Regions from separate parts of the Paenibacillus sp. FSL W8-0426 genome, predicted to be linked through region 2. Evidence: riboswitches for the same ligand, from Rfam matches in the RefSeq annotation. Region 2 holds a riboswitch; the other holds the start of a gene.
What was found. Region 2 has a riboswitch for thiamine pyrophosphate ahead of thiC (phosphomethylpyrimidine synthase ThiC). Riboswitches for the same ligand answer to the same signal wherever they lie in the genome.
Positions count from the first base shown of each region.

Region 1: another riboswitch for thiamine pyrophosphate. It lies ahead of MKY59_RS18105 (thiamine phosphate synthase); the one in region 2 lies ahead of thiC (phosphomethylpyrimidine synthase ThiC).

Region 1 covers NZ_CP150203.1:4,066,071-4,074,204, reverse strand. Annotated here, with positions in the region: gene MKY59_RS18135 (ATPase, T2SS/T4P/T4SS family) at 1-1,412, shown strand, start outside; gene MKY59_RS18130 (hypothetical protein) at 1,402-3,471, shown strand; gene MKY59_RS18125 (ABC transporter permease) at 3,503-3,988, shown strand; gene MKY59_RS18120 (hypothetical protein) at 4,005-4,406, shown strand; gene MKY59_RS18115 (hypothetical protein) at 4,399-4,950, shown strand; gene MKY59_RS18110 (hypothetical protein) at 4,937-5,923, shown strand; TPP riboswitch at 6,075-6,184, shown strand; gene MKY59_RS18105 (thiamine phosphate synthase) at 6,388-7,074, shown strand; gene thiO (glycine oxidase ThiO) at 7,089-8,134, shown strand, end outside.
Region 2 covers NZ_CP150203.1:730,791-738,924, forward strand. Annotated here, with positions in the region: gene MKY59_RS03420 (IclR family transcriptional regulator) at 440-1,183, shown strand; TPP riboswitch at 1,311-1,424, shown strand; gene thiC (phosphomethylpyrimidine synthase ThiC) at 1,808-3,544, shown strand; gene MKY59_RS03430 (hypothetical protein) at 3,695-4,387, opposite strand; gene MKY59_RS03435 (hypothetical protein) at 4,482-4,649, opposite strand; gene MKY59_RS03440 (zinc ribbon domain-containing protein) at 5,173-5,961, opposite strand; gene MKY59_RS03445 (YafY family protein) at 6,037-6,987, opposite strand; gene MKY59_RS03450 (response regulator transcription factor) at 7,071-7,766, shown strand; gene MKY59_RS03455 (HAMP domain-containing sensor histidine kinase) at 7,759-8,134, shown strand, end outside.

The DNA.
Region 1 (8,134 bases), 3.3 Mb from region 2:
TCGTGTTTTTTTTGTACAAACAGCAATTCGGGGTGGATGCTCTTTCCCGGCTGATCGAAACGTATGATCTTGGGAAATTGCGAATGGAGGCAGAAGGGGAGAACGGGGGGAGCTACTACATTTCGGAGGAAGACATCCATTACGTTTTCGATTGCGAATACCGCAGGCTAGAATTTCATGAAAAAAGAGATATCGTCGTGCAGCGAATCTATCAACACTACAAAGGGTTTTCGATTGTTGACGAGATTCGTGACCAACGCATTGATGGCGTGAGCGGCGGAGTCAGCGGCATATTGGATACGCAGGATCAAGGAAGTCGGTTACCTGCATCGTGGAATGATCTGATACAGGATACATCGTTTGTGGATGAAGCGAAAGAGCCTTTAAGCGCAGCGGAGAGCGTTTGGATTTTTTACAAGGGGAGATCGATCCACCTGTCGTTTCTGTCCTTTGGCAGCGTCCGTGAACTGAAAAGGGTATGCCAGAACATTTACAAATACAACTACCCTGGACAGTTGTCCGAGGCGAACGGATATAAAGTGAACGAGATGAAAGACGGTTCGCGCGTTGTTGTCGTTCGTCCTCCGTTTGCGGAATCGTGGGCCTTTTTCGTACGGAAGTTCGATATTCCGAATGCTTCGCTGGAGCAGCTTGTCACTGGCGAAAATGCGGAGCTGCCCATCATGCTGTTGTGTTATTTGATGAAAGGAAGCCGGATTACCGCTGTGACCGGAGCTCAGGGTTCGGGGAAAACAACGCTCCTTATGGCCATGGTGAAACACATTTATCCATCGTATACCTTGCGTGTGCAAGAGATGGCCTTCGAGCTGCAGCTGAGACGTATTTATAGCCGGCGCAACATATTGAGCTTTCGCGAAACCGAGCAAATTTCCGGTCAGGAAGGTCTCGATTTACAGAAAAAGACGGACGGAACCGTGAATATTTTGGGCGAAGTAGCGAGTGACGAAGTAGCTGCCTGGATGATTCAAATGTCTCAAGTCGCCAGTCTGTTCACGCTGTTCACTCACCATGCCAAAACGTTCAGGGATCTTGTGTTTTCCCTGCGCAATTCACTGCTCAAAACAGGGATGTTTCAACATGAACATATTGCCGAAGAGCAGGTCGTCAGCGTGATCAATTTCGACGTGCACATGAAAAAAGATGCGGAGGGACGCAGATACATCGAGCGAATCACCGAATGCCTGCCGCGTTCCGGGCAGATCGAGAGCGTTGAAGAGCGGGTAGGGTTTTCGTTCCGCAACGTGGTCGAGTATCGGGACGGAAGTTATGTTGCGGCTGCGCCTTTAACTGCTGAAAGCATGTCCGATATGCGGGATCAAATGACGATGCAGGATGCAGACCGGTTCGAGCGGTTTCTGATCAAATATTGGGGGGATACCCATGCCGTTTAAATCGATCCTGTTATTGCTGCTTGCATGCTGTGCTGTAGGTCTGGCGGTTGTCATGCTGATTCTAGCGATTCTCCGCCATAAAGGAGGTGTTGCAGCAACCAGACGGCAAACCGTATTTTCCATACCAGGAAGCCGGCGGCTTGCCGGTTGGAGATCGTTCTTATTGCAGAGCTATCGTTGGAGCATGAAACTGCCGTTATGGTCTGCATACGTTCTGCAGGTCAAAAAGAGGATTTCGTTCCGCCATGTCGGAGATGAAATGGCGCTGAGAAAAACGACGATGGGGATCGTGCTCATCGTCGCAGGAAGCTTCAGTTTAGTCGGTATCGTTCTGTTGATGGTTCAACCTGGATGGAGCTTTTTGTTATTGGTTGTTCTGTGCGCGGTTGTGTTGAACAGCCTGGTCTTGGATATGTGGCTAAATCGCTTGGAGAAACGTTTGTTGATGCAGATGCTGGATGTGTTTGCCGAAGTGCGTCATCGTTATCACCAGCACGGCATGATCGAAGAAGCGCTATACGAGGCAGCGGAAACAGGTAAAGGGGAAGCCGCGCAGCAAGTCATGCTCATCTACGAGGCATTGACTTCACCGGATCCGAACGAGGCGCTGGAAAGGTATTATGAGGTTGCTCCTAACCGTTTTTTGAAAGGATTTGCGGGCATGTCCTACTTGGTCATGGAATTCGGGGATAAGGACAGGGCGCACGGCTCCATCTATCTGAAGGGGCTCGGCAACCTCACGCAGGAAATCCACTTGGAAATTTTGCGCAGGGACAAGCTGGATTACCTGTTGAAAGGGCTCAATATCATTGCGCTTGCCCCGGTACTGTTTACGGCGCCGATCGAGCGTTGGGCCAGAAGCAGCTTTCCTTCGATGGATGAGTTTTACGGAAGCAAGCTGGGGTTCGTAACCAAGATATCCATCTATGTGGTGATTATTGCTGCCTATTTACTGCTGCAGCGCCTGCAACAGTACGATGAAACGCGTTTTCGGGCAGGGCGCAGCAATACCGTATGGGAGCGAATCCTTTACAAGCAGCCTTTTATTCGAAAATGCTCATTTCTGCTTGCAGCCAAACCCGGCAGCATCAAGTACGGCCAATCCGTACGTTTGATGAGAGAGAGCAGCTCGGAGCTCAAGTATGAATGGTTGGCTATTCGAAGGTTTGTCCTCTTTGTAGGATGCTTTCTATTCTCTCTTTGTTGCATTGCTGCGCTTCACCAGGTGGAACGGAACCATATTTTATATGCGCCTGTCCGGGATGACCGAATGTTCGGAGCCATGTCCGCAGATGAATTGAAACAAGCCCAGGATACGGCGGATCTGGACCGGGCTGTGCTGCAGCAGGTCTCCAAAGCAGGGAATGCGACTCATGACGAAATCGTCCAAGCGCTAGAGCGCGTTAGTTCCCGGAAGCTTAAGGACGAGGTGCAGAATGAAACGGTTGCCCGGATCACGCAAAAATGGGAGAAGCTTCAACGTCAATATTTGCAGTGGTGGGAACTGCTCATTGCTTTTCTGATCGGCACGTCCGGGTATTATTTGCCCATATGGCTGATGCTGTTTCAGCGCAAAATGCGCGGCATGGACATGCTGCATGAAATTTACCAGTTCCAGACGGTCATCTCAATTTTGCGCGACATGGAGCGGATGTCGGTGGAAGAGATTCTGGAGTGGCTTAACCGGTTTGCCGTCATTTTCAAACGCCCTTTGCAAAAGTGCCTGCTTCATTTCGAACATGGGCCGGAGGATGCCCTTGAACATTTAAAGGCGGATGCGCGGCTCCCGGAGTTTCAACGCCTTGTGGACAAGCTGCAGCTTGCGCTGGGCAAAATTTCGATCCAGGAAGCATTTGATGATCTGGATAGCATGATGTCTTTTTATTTTGAACAACGCAAGCAGGAGTACGCCAAAATGGTCGATGCCAAGGCTGCATGGGGAAAAATGATCGGGTTTGCGCCTATGTATGCACTGGTCTTTCTCTACTTGGTCGTCCCGCTTGTTGGCATGAGCTTCCTGCAGATGAACATGTATTACGAACAAATCCAACAATTATAAATCATACAACTTATTTTGGGAGGAATTGAAAATGAACAATGCATCCAGTGCGCTAAAGGTTGCTGCCGGGATTTTTTTGACGATTGCCTTGATTACGATCGTGGTGCTGCTGTTTATATCGGCCCAGGAGGCCACCAAGACGGCACAAAACAACTTCGCGGACATTCAGACCGAATTGTCTCAGGCTGCATTCACCGTTTATGACGGAACAACGATCAGCGGCTCCCAGGTGACCAATGCGCTGCGAAAGTATGCGGACAAGGACCAGTTCGGCATTCAGATCATTACTGGCAAAAACGCAGCGGGACAATGGTACGGCAATGAATTGAACATTTCACGTGACGTCAATAACGCAGATTATGGCTCGGTGATCGCGCCTGATAACAAGGTAGGGAGCATTAATCAAACGATGAACGAGAAAGACAACCAATACGTCAATCCGAGCGGGAAATTCAAAGCGATCATCGTGAAAGATAAGTCCAATGTGGTGAGAGGGCTTATTTTCACACAATCGTGACAGGAGCTGGAGGGTGATGTCCCGAAACACGCAGCAGCTTATGTTGTTTTGCACGGCGGTAGTTATGTTTGTTGCAGCTTGTATGCACGGACAGCATCATGTTCGCCACTTGGCACAGACCATTGATCAGACCATCCAGGGAACGGAAGCTATGGAGGGCAAGTTGACAGCAACGCTGAGAATTTCTGAGCCGGAACGTTATAGCGGAGCGGAAGTGCTGCATACGGTCAGACAGATGACGGGGACAACCATTCAGGTGGAGGTGGACGGAAGCGCCTATCGTATAGACCCTTTGGCAGACAGGGGGGCGACCGTTCCGGTCCAGCTTATGGGTCTCTACAGGCCTGAGTTTATCAGAGACGAGTCCGGGCAGCTGAATAAAATCTCGTTCTGGAAGGAGGCCGGAGATATTGATTAATGCCGCATCCAAACTGCTTGCCGTCTTGTTGGCGGTACTTCTGCTATATGTATATCCGGCTGCCGAAACGGCAGATCGGCAGGATGAGATTTCCCGGATGACCGTTTACCAGACCGTCACGCGTTTTGTTGATTCCGCTCGCACCAAAGGTTACATTTCTCCAGCGATGTTTGCCGAATTCGAAGAACAATTGGCGCGCACGGGCAATGTCTACGACATTTCAATGGAGCATTTGCACAAAAAATATGTGCCGAATTACATCGATCCCCAAAATCCTGCGACTTTTACGGGGACGTACGAGACGGTTTTGGATGGATATTATTCAAGCCAAATCAAAGAGAAGCTTTTTCCGACCGACGGTTTAGAAACCGCGGAGGATCCTGCTCGAAGATACACGTTTACAGTAGGGGATTTTTTTACCGTGTCCGTCAGAAATACGAATCGAACCCCCGCAATGCTTATCCGCGAATGGCTAAATGGGACAATCCAATCTCCCGCCGTGTTTACCACGTATGGAGGGATGGTGCTGAATGAAGATTACTGAGCTGTCCATCGTTTTTGTGCTTGTCTTTTTTCCGTTTTTTTGGATCGTGTCGCAGAGCAGTCGGGAACTCCAAGAGGCCCAGATCCTCAGCAATAGATACGAGACAGCGCTGAGGACTGCCGTCATGGACGCTGGCATGGTCATGCACCAGAACGAAAAGCAAAGTGGAGAAGCGGGCTACGGTTCATCAAAGTTTGTGAACGCTGATAAAGATTTGGCGCTGGAGACGTTTACGCAAACGATGGCTCTTAATTTGGGGATTCAGGACGATCCGCCAGCGATTCGCTCCTTGTTCGATTATATCCCGGCTATCGTTGTTCTGGACTACGACGGTTACTACATGTATGCCAATGAGACGGAAATGATGGGGGAGTCCGAAAACTCTTTTCGTCACGTGTGGAGCCCAAAGAAACCCTATACCTATGCAGACGAAGACGGAAACAGCATCAATTTCACGTTGGATAGTTATGTCTACGCCTATGATGCCGAAAAGCAAATGTGGCTTGAAGGCTTTCGGAACGAACTCATCGCGTCGACACGGATCCCGTTGCTGAGAGATGATCAACATTTTGAACATGTGCGCAGAAGCCGGATTGTCAGTGCCGTTCAGGAGGATTTGGCCGAGGTCATCAATCGTCACAACGAATTTGCCAGAAGAAATGGCATCTCATACACGTTTACTCTGCCGCTCATCTCCCAGGAAGACTGGTACAACTCTATAAATGACACAGGGATCATTGCTTTCATTCAGGGTATTCCGAGCGGAGGCCGAAAAATCAACAACTTTGCCATCGGAGGCGGCCGGCTTGTTAAGAGGGCGGCCGTGATCGGCGGTGTGGATCCTGACAGCGGCATCAAATATTATTATCCGGCCACATGCTCGAACGGATACAGGCCGGAGGAAGTTTTTACGGATGCCCAGGAGGCAGCGGCTCGAGGCTATTTTGAGCAAAATTGTTATATCAATCGCTAGTATCCTCCGACGAAAAGGCACTGGATAGTGCGATATTTTCAGCTGCGTAGTCTAACCTAAAAAAGCGCTGATCTTCCTGATTTTTGGCAGTGCACGCAAAAATGATCGATGACAAAACAGGATGCCTATGGTAATATAGGCTACAACTTCATAAGAGCACTAGGGGTGCCGCGCGATGCGGCTGAGATGGAATAATTCGATTCCGGACCCTTTGTACCTGATCTGGATCATACCAGCGTAGGGAAGTGGCACGTTTTTCGTCATGACAAGGAAGGCTGTATTTCAGCCGTCGCTTGGATTGCAATGCGATTATCGGCAATGCTCGTTCCATGCATAAACGCGTGAGAATAATGCCCATTGGTTTCGCATTTGCCTTGCATTGCACGAAAGATACGAATAAGTCGCCACTCCCCTGCGGGAGTGGTTTTTTGTGTTCTTTCAGCGAAAGGCAGGTGAACCGAGTTATGGTTGCTTCGCAAACTCAATCAGTACCTTCATCATTGGAGCTCCATGTCATTTCAAACGGAACGGGGGACCTTGATGTTTTTCTTGAAAAGGCGATCCGGGTGACCCCTTGGGTGGATTACATTCATATTCGGGAAAAACATCTTGCGATCAACCAAAGATTGCATTGGGCCGAACGAATGCAAGAAGCGGGTATCCCGGCTTCGCAAATTGTCGTTAATGGCATTCCTGATCGAATGGATGGTTTTTCTGTTCCTAAGTTGTGCGGCGTGCACAGGGGGGAATCGGATTTCAAACAGTATGGCACAACCATCCGGATGGACAACAAGCATGAACCGATCCGTCTGGGCGTTTCCGTGCATTCCTTGGAAGGGGCGAAATCCGCTGAGCGCCAAGGCGCAGATTATGTTATTTTTGGGCACGTTTTTGCTACCAACAGCAAAATTGGCGCTGCGCCAAGAGGCATACCTGCATTGAAAGCGATATGCAGCTCCCTTTGCATTCCCGTCATTGCGATCGGCGGAATTCGCCTTGATGCCGTGGATGCGATTTACGCAGCCGGGGCAAGCGGGATTGCGGTCATGTCCGCCATATGGGAGAACAGTAAACCTGAGCAAGCAGCCGCTGCATTCAAACAGGCTATGTCCGGTGTACGGCCCATGAATGACGCCATTGAACGAAGATGAAGGAGGGGCAATCGTTGTTTGATGATCGCATTAGCTTAGACGGTAGTTCGGGGTTCGACATTCTCGACAAAAAAGAGAATCCACGTTCGCGAAAGGACATGTCTGCCGAAACGATCGTGATCGGAGGGGGTGTCATCGGTTGTTCCATTGCTTATGAATTGGCAGCCCGCGGGCAGGAAGTAATGCTCCTGGAACGAGCCCGAATGGGTGGAGGGACGTCATCGGCGGCGGCCGGCATGCTGGCTGCCGACAGTGAGCACTTTCATCATGCGGCCATGGCGGAGCTTGCCCGGCGCAGCCGTGAACGGGTTCACCGGCAGAGGGAGCATATTCAAGCGATGAGCGGAATTGACATTGGCTTGCGGCAGGCCGGGTTCATTACGCCTTTTCGAAGCGGACAAAAGGCAGGACTATATGCAGCCGCATATGAAACAGATTCGAATGCATGCACGTATTGGGATCGGCAGGAACTGCAGCGTCAAGCACCCTGGCTAAGCCGGGATACGTATGGCGGGTTGTACAGGCAAGCTGAAAGCGAAGTGCTGCCGTTAAACCTTGTCACAGCTTATGCCAAGTCCGCTCAAGCATACGGGGCTCGAATCATGGAAGGCATTCAGAATGTAACGCTGCAAACCGGGGCAGGGCGCATACAAGGGGTTCAAACCTCCATTGGCATGTTGACATGTAAAAATGTCATAGTCGCGGCCGGGCTGCAAGGAGTAGAGTTGATGGAAAGCGTAGGGTTGAACATGCCTGTCGTGCCGGTAAAGGGAGAAATGGTTGCTGTCCGGTTTTCGCATCATGACGCTGCACGGGGAAATATACCGGACAGGACCGTTTATGCGGAAGATGTTTATATCGTTCCAAAAGCGAATGGAGAAGTGTGGTTGGGTGCAACAAGCTTGGCGGGAGCTTCGGATTTGCATGTGACCCCTGGAGGAATCCAGAAACTGATCTCCGCCGCGGCAGCATGGGTTCCCGCCGTTGCGCACGCCCGATTCGAGCGAGCCTGGGCCGGCGTGAGACCATCGACTCCGGATGGTTTGCCGTATTTGGGGGA
Region 2 (8,134 bases):
AGAGTCAGATTATGTCGACATGACAAGTTCGGTTCCGTGAAAAAAACAGAGTTGGACGGTTATACTTATACCATTCAGGCATAAGCGAAAATATGAATTCGCTTTCGGAAAGTTATTCCAATAGGAACGAGAAAATGTGGAAACGCTCGTTCTTTTCCTCTTTGTGATGGCGAATAGACTTTTTTATTATCGTATGTTCCACCATAGCCAATGTCAATTCTTCAGGCGTATTTGTTACCTAATTGTTATATAGTTCTTTAGATGCATGGTTATTATTTCCTTTGAGTGCAAAATACAGGGGATGAAGTCTGATAACCTAGACCCCACGATACTTCTTCCGGTTCGAATTTAACGGGCATCGGTTTACAGATGGAATCGTTTCTCATATAATTTATGTAACCGAGTTTCATGTGATGAAACATGAGGAGGGCATTCTGCCATGGAGGACCGAAAGTTAACCGTCCGGGCTGTAGAACGGGCGCTGGATATATTATTGTGTTTTACGACCCGCAGCGATCTGGGATTGACCGAAATTGCCAGCCAGATCGGATTGCATAAGAGCACCGTGCATCGTCTCATGGCTACCCTGGAAGACCGGGGATTTGTGATCCGCGATGCGGCGACCGAGAAATACAGACTCGGCATTCGCATTTGGGAACTATCCGCGCATATGTCCCGGAGCGACGATCCCGCCATTTTGCTGCTGCCGGCGATGGAACGGCTGAGAGATCGGCTCGGGGAGACGGTGAGCTTGTATCTGCGCGACGGTGCCGAACGGATTCGGATACAGGCCGTACAGAGCGATCAGGCGATCCGCCGGGTGGCTCCCGTTGGCGCAAGGCTGCCGTTGTCCGTAGGGGCTTCCAGCAAGGTGCTGATGGCTTTTGCAAGCGAGGAAGACCGGGAAGAACTGATGAACGGCCCGGAATGGCCCGTATTCATCGATCCGCAGGCGTATTTGGCGCAGATGGCGGATATTCGGAACGCCGGCTACGCCACAAGTTACGAAGAGCGCGAACCGGGGGCTGCGGCGGTGTCCGTGCCCATTATGGGCCGGGATGGCCGGATCGCCGCCGCGTTGTCCGTATCGGGGCCTGTCAGCCGCCTTTCCCAGGAGACGCTCCATGAGTATGCTCCGGTCCTGAAAGAAGCTGCGGCGCAGATGGGACTTATGCTGGCCTGATCCGAAACGGCATTTTGGAAAATAAGGTTGTTTTTCCGCCATGTTTAGGCTAATCTGTAATGGACAGCCCAAGACATGGGCTGACTGAACTGAATAGGACGCAGCGGCAAAGTTGCCGCTAGCCGTCAAACGTTACTGGGGGAGTCCGAATTGTCCGGACTGAGACGGAATCGCATGAGATTCCGGACCCTTAGCACCTGATCTGGATCATGCCAGCGTAGGGAAGTAATCGGCGAAACAACGACGAGCATCGTCAATATGCCTTGAGTGAAGCTCCCCTGTGGGTAGACTTGCCGTGGCACGTTTGGCGATGAAGGATAAAGCCGGTTCCCTTGGGGAACCGGCTTTTTTAATGCAGTATCCGAGACATCACCGCATCTCCGTGGCATTCCGACAAGGTGGAGATGTGTGATGCGGCGGCCATGGTTGCCATGTTCCCGCCCGCCCTGGAGCTGTATCCGTGTTTTTGAATTCGCCCGTGCTGTACTTCCTTCATGCTTGGCCTGATGAACAGGTGCGCAGAATGAGCAATGCCGGACCATACCATGAGGAGGAGAACGAGCGATGAGTACAGGACACGAAACAGCGGGACAGGAAAACCATCGGGATACGGAAAAAGAAAGCATGGGGCGGCTGCGGCCTTTTCCGGGCAGCCGCAAGGTATACATTCAGGGCTCGCGACCGGACCTGTTGGTCCCCGAACGCGAAATTGCCCTTCATGACACAAGCACTCCCCAAGGGGTGGAGCATAACGAACCGCTCCGCGTGTACGATACGAGCGGTCCGATGACCGATCCGGATTATGAGGTGGACATCCGGACGGGCCTGCCCGCGCTGCGCAGGAAGTGGATTACGGAGCGCGAGGACGTTGAGTCGTACGAAGGCCGGTCGATTAAGCCGGAGGACAACGGCTTGAAGCCGGGCAGCACAAGAGCTGGAGCCGAGACGTATCCCGGCGTTACCGGGAAACCGCTGCGGGCACGGGAAGGGCGATGCGTGACGCAGATGCACTATGCGCGGAGAGGCATCATTACGCCCGAGATGGAATTCGCGGCCATCCGCGAAGGTGTGGAGCCTGAATTCGTACGGCAGGAGCTGGCCAGCGGCCGAGCCATTTTGCCTTCCAATATCAATCATCCGGAGAGCGAACCGATGATGATCGGACGCCATTTTCACGTCAAAATCAATGCCAACATCGGCAATTCGGCCGTATCGTCTTCCATTGAGGAAGAGGTCGAGAAGATGACCTGGGCCGTCCGTTGGGGAGCGGATACGGTGATGGATCTGTCCACGGGCAAAGACATTCACACCACCCGCGAATGGATCATCCGCAATTCGCCGGTACCGATCGGCACGGTGCCGCTCTATCAGGCATTGGAAAAGGTCGGAGGGGAGGCGGAGGCGCTGACGTGGGAGCTGTACCGCGACACGCTGATCGAGCAGGCCGAGCAGGGCGTGGACTACTTTACGATTCATGCGGGCGTGCTGCTCCGCTATATTCCGATGACTGCCAAACGGATGACGGGCATCGTGTCACGGGGCGGATCGATCATGGCGGCCTGGTGTCTGGCGCATCATCAGGAAAATTTCCTGTACACCCATTTCGAAGAAATCTGCGAGATCATGAAGCGGTATGACGTCGCCTTTTCGCTGGGAGACGGCCTTCGCCCGGGCAGCATTTATGATGCCAATGACGAAGCGCAGATGGCGGAACTCGCGACGCTGGGGGAATTGACCCAGATCGCCTGGAAGCATGACGTGCAGGTGATGATTGAGGGTCCTGGACACGTGCCGATGCACAAAATCAAGGAAAACGTGGACTTGCAAATGGAGATTTGCCAGGAAGCGCCGTTCTACACGCTCGGCCCGCTGACCACGGACATTGCGCCGGGGTACGACCATATTACGTCGGCCATCGGGGCGGCCATGATCGGCTGGTTCGGCACATCCATGCTCTGTTACGTTACGCCGAAGGAACATCTCGGCTTGCCGAACAAGGACGATGTGCGCGAAGGCGTCATCGCCTACAAAATCGCGGCCCATGCCGCCGATCTGGCCAAAGGCCATCCGCGTGCGCAGCGCCGGGACGACGCGCTTTCCAAAGCTCGCTTCGAATTCCGCTGGCGCGACCAGTTCAACCTGTCGCTCGACCCGGAACGCGCCATGTCCTATCACGACGAAACACTGCCTGCCGAAGGAGCGAAGCAGGCGCATTTCTGCTCGATGTGCGGACCGAAGTTCTGCAGCATGCGCATTACGCAGGATATCCGTGCATTTGCCGCGGAGAAGGGATTGTCGGAACAAGAGGCGGTTGCCGCAGGCATGCAGGAAAAGGCCGAAGAATACCGGATGCGCTCATAATGCCGGCCTTCTTGCGCGGTTGTCCGCGAATCCGTTAAATTGGCGTTATTTGTCTGTCCGCAACAAAACGGACAGGAGGAGAAGCAAAACAGCAAAAAGCAGTTCATCTCCCTATCTTGGGGAATGAACTGCTTTTTTGCATGTCATGTATCACAAGCCAGACTTTAGCTGCATATTCAATTCCCGTTGCAAATACGGTGCCAGAACGGAAAGGGGACTGTGCACGGTTATGCCGCTAGCCATCGTTACCCGTGCTGCCGCCGGAGCCATGGACAACTGGGCGGCAATCGGCGTCCAACCCGAATATCGTTCGGCATGCCGCATCAATCCCGCCTGAACGGCTGCCGCGTAACCTTCGCGGTCTCCGCGCATAATCAGCTCGAACGTGCCTGGCAGCAATACGCTCTTGGCTTGAAGGGCATGATTTGACGCTTGATGTTCCTCCTCCGGCTGTAAATGGCGCAAAAAGCGGTCCATCGTTCCTTGGACGGTGGATGGGTTGGTGAAGGCGAGCAAATAGGGCTTCGGCTGGCGCTGCATCATCGATAACAAGGGATCGTCGATGCCGATCACGGGAATGGAAGCGGGCAGGGTCTCCTGGTCCAGAACGGCCGTGAAGAGCGTGCAGGTGACGAGAATGGCATCGGCATGGCATCGGGCGATCCATTCCATCGTGCGGGCTACTTTGTCGCGGACGGTGTTTTCGGTGAAGTCTGCGTCGCTTTTGATCCGGTCTAGTCCCGGATCGACGTAGTGCACCAGTTCGACGTCATAGGCAGACAGCGCCTCCTCGATGAGTGCAATATTGGAATAATGGGCATGAAAGCAAGCGATGGTCATCATGAGGCATTCCCCTTTAGGATTGTTGCGGGAACCGTGTGAAGGTGCCGCGAACGTTTTAGCCCATTATAGAAACAGGAAGGGGGAATGTACAGCATTATCGCATGGATGGGGAGGCATTCTTTTTGGCCATTTTTTGCTGCAAAATGTCGTGGAAGGTCAACTCTTGGGTATCCCGGTTTTCTTTTTTCGGAGCGTTGACCGCTGCATTTCGCGGATACTGGTGATGGTATGGGATCATTTGCTGAATAGGCATGCGGATCATTCGGGTTCCTCCTTTTTGAGAACAGGTTATATGTAATATAAATATGATGATTTCAGAGCATGTTGATTGTTGTTTGCAAAATAGGCATATATGACTTGTTAGATGAAACAAGGGTGTGTAATGAACCTTTCCAAATCGGAATGTAGTGATTTTAACCCGATTTTCGAAATTGTAAACATTTTTAGCGATATTCAGGAGTAAAGGACCGTATATTAGGGGCGGTATATGGGAGCATGGGGCGGGGGGGTGTGCGGATAGTCCCGATCAAGCAAGACCAAAATGGGTCGAAAATAAGTCGTTTTGTCTGGTTGCATAGAAGGGGATAAGCGAACGAAATTGGTTCAATGGTCTGTAAGTACGGATAACAGAAGAACGGAAGAAGTGGGCGGCAGGGAATAGGGGAAATGAAACCGAATCGCATCATCGATGTGCAGGAAGGCGCACGCAAGGTGGGCGGGCAAACATAAAAAAAGCTGCCGGGACCCTTCCCGACAGCAAGCATGTTCAACATATTGCAGCCAAGTTATGAGCGTGGCCGGACGGCGATGTACAGTTCCGCCTGCATGTTCAGGGGATCGAGACTGCGTTCATCGTACAGCTCGAAGTCCCCGGTAAACGTGCGTTCGTCCCGGTTGTTCCAAGCCCATACAGCCCCCCAGGCTTCGCTGACCACTTCGGCCATGGGGCCTGTTCTGGTTGCAAATACAGCGTATGTCGCGGGCGGGATTTCAATGACTTCCAGATGGGGCGGCAGTGCATCGCCCGGTGCCAGTTCATGTCCAACCAGAATCGTGTATTCTCCGAGAACTCCATCCGCATAATCCGTGTAGCAGCCATAACGAGGCGTCGTGGCAGCAGGAAGGTCAGGCAAGCTCCAGTAACGCTCCCACAGCGCTTGTATGCTGCCTTTGCCGCTCATCTCCGCGCCATTGCTGGTTCTGGCGGTGACGCCGGCTAACCGTTTCGCTGGCAGGGTGACATACGTGACAGGCTGTGCCGAGGGAGATGCGTTATGCTCCTGCTTCAATTCGGCAGACGTCATCCCGGCTTGCGCGGATGCACTCCATCGTTTTAGGAAGGGAAGCTGATGGCGAAGCATCGATCGCGCGGACGGCTCGTCCATGCCTTCCTGAACGAGAATTGCGGTGCACATCTCAATCATGCCGTCCAGCGATATGTCCGGCTGCTCGAAACGCCCCTCCTTATAACAATAGATGCAATACTCGCTGGTGCTTTTCCCATCCATTTCGGTGCCCCACTGGGCAGCATTGCCGAGCGGCATTCCGCAGCTTTGACATACAGTCATGTTCATTGTAGTTCCTCCTTGTTTTTCTTCTATCGATCAGTCATAACCGAAGTATAAACGGAGGAACTGGACAGCTATCTGTCAAGTTTGCGGGGGGGTGGCATAATTTTGGGCGATCTGCACGGCGATCCGGCGTATGTGCTCGCGAATGTGAGGCGGCTCCAACACTTCGACGTCAGCTCCGAAGCTCAGGATGAAGCCATATAACCAGTTGTCTTCCGGGAACGCGACCTGGCTGATATAGTATCCTTGGCCATCCGGAACGACGTTTTCGATGCCGAACCATTCTTCGGCGGTATGCCGTGCCCGTGCATGGAAGCGGAGCGTGAGCCCCGTCTGGTTATCCGGAGCGGTCCATTCCTGCTGCCAGGGTTTGTCCTGCGGCTGAACGGGCCTGCGTTCGAAGCGGCCTTCAGTCAGCGCGACATCCCGCATGCGGACCAGCTTAAACATGCGAAAATCGTCGCGTTCATGGCAGAAGGCATACAGGTACCAGGAATGCCTTTTGAGCACCAGCGTGTGGGGATCGACCGTCCTGTGCGAATGGACGCCCTCTGCGCTGCAATATGTAAACGTGATGGAACGCAGCTGGTCGATGCCTTGCTCGATATGCCGCAATTTCTGCTGCAGCGCCTCGGAGTAAGTCCATGTGGAATAATCCACGATGAACCGGCTCGTATTGGCCTGAAAATCCCCGTTTCGGGATGCCGGCACGATGCTGCTCAGCTTCTCCATCAACAGATCGCGTGCCGTACTGGCATGGGCCGTCGAGACGCTCCGCAGCGCGGTTACGATCGAAGCCAGATCCTGATCGGTGAGCACGTTCCGGTCCAAACGATAACCTTCGGCCAGCCCGATGCCCCCGCTCGCTCCCTGATAGGTTACTACCGGAATGCCTGCCTGGCCCAGCGTATCAATGTCGCGGTAAATCGTACGAACGGACACCTCGAACGTGTCGGCCAAGTCTTTGGCCTGCACCCGGCCCCGATTGATTAACAATACTACGATGGCTAACAGTCGATCCAGTTTCATACATCTTTTCCTTTCCGAAGATTCAATGATCCAGCCAGTTGTGTTATATTGTTGAGCATCACATACATGGAGTGGAGTAAGCAATGAAGCGGATTACGATATTGGTTGCCGACGACGAAGTGGAGATTGCGGACCTGGTGTCCCTGCACCTCCAAAAAGAAGGATACCACACGATCAAGGCGTTCGACGGAAAAAGTGCCATTCAAGCGATTCAGACGCAAACGGTCGATTTGGCCATTTTGGATATCATGATGCCCGGCATGGACGGTTATGAGGTAACTCGCAAAATCCGCGAGCAGCATCATTTGCCGATCATTTTTTTAAGCGCCAAAACATCGGATATGGATAAAATTACGGGACTTGTCATGGGCGGGGATGACTATATGACCAAACCTTTCAATCCAATGGAATTGGTTGCGCGCGTGAATTCACAGCTGCGCCGTTTTCTGCAATTCAGCCAGGCTGCACCCGTCAACCGTTCGGTATTGGAGATGGGCGGGCTGGTCATCATGCCTGATCAGCACCGCGTCACGCTGTATGGCAAAGAGGTTGATTTGACGCCGAAGGAATTCGACATCCTGTATCTGCTCGCCAGCCATCCGAAACAGGTGTTCAGCGCGGAAAGCATCTTTGAGCAAGTTTGGGGCGAAGCCTATTACGAGAGCGGCAACACGGTGATGGTGCATATACGGACATTGCGCAAAAAACTCGGCGAAGAGATGGACAAAAACAAGTTTATCAAAACGATCTGGGGCGTGGGGTACACCTTTAATGAATAATCAAAAAAAACAAAGAAGCTTTCGCACCACGATGATTATGCTGCTTGGCCGGAGCATGCTTGTTTCGGGCGCGATTACCTACGGGGTGTACAAGCTGCTTCAGTGGTATTATTCCGGCGTCCGTGCAGAGGATACATTGGCCGATTACCGGCGTTTCATGAAAAGCGTGGGGGATATTTATTTTTTCATGATTTTGTTTATCCCGCTGGCGATTCTGTTTTTCTTCTGGTTCACAAGGTCTTACGTCTCCCATTTCAAGGAGATTTCGGAGGGAATACGTCATCTGGCCAATGGCGATTTTCAGCATCGCGTCCGGATTTCGTCCAAAGACGAGCTCGGGGCAATCGCGGAGGACGTGAACTTGGCCA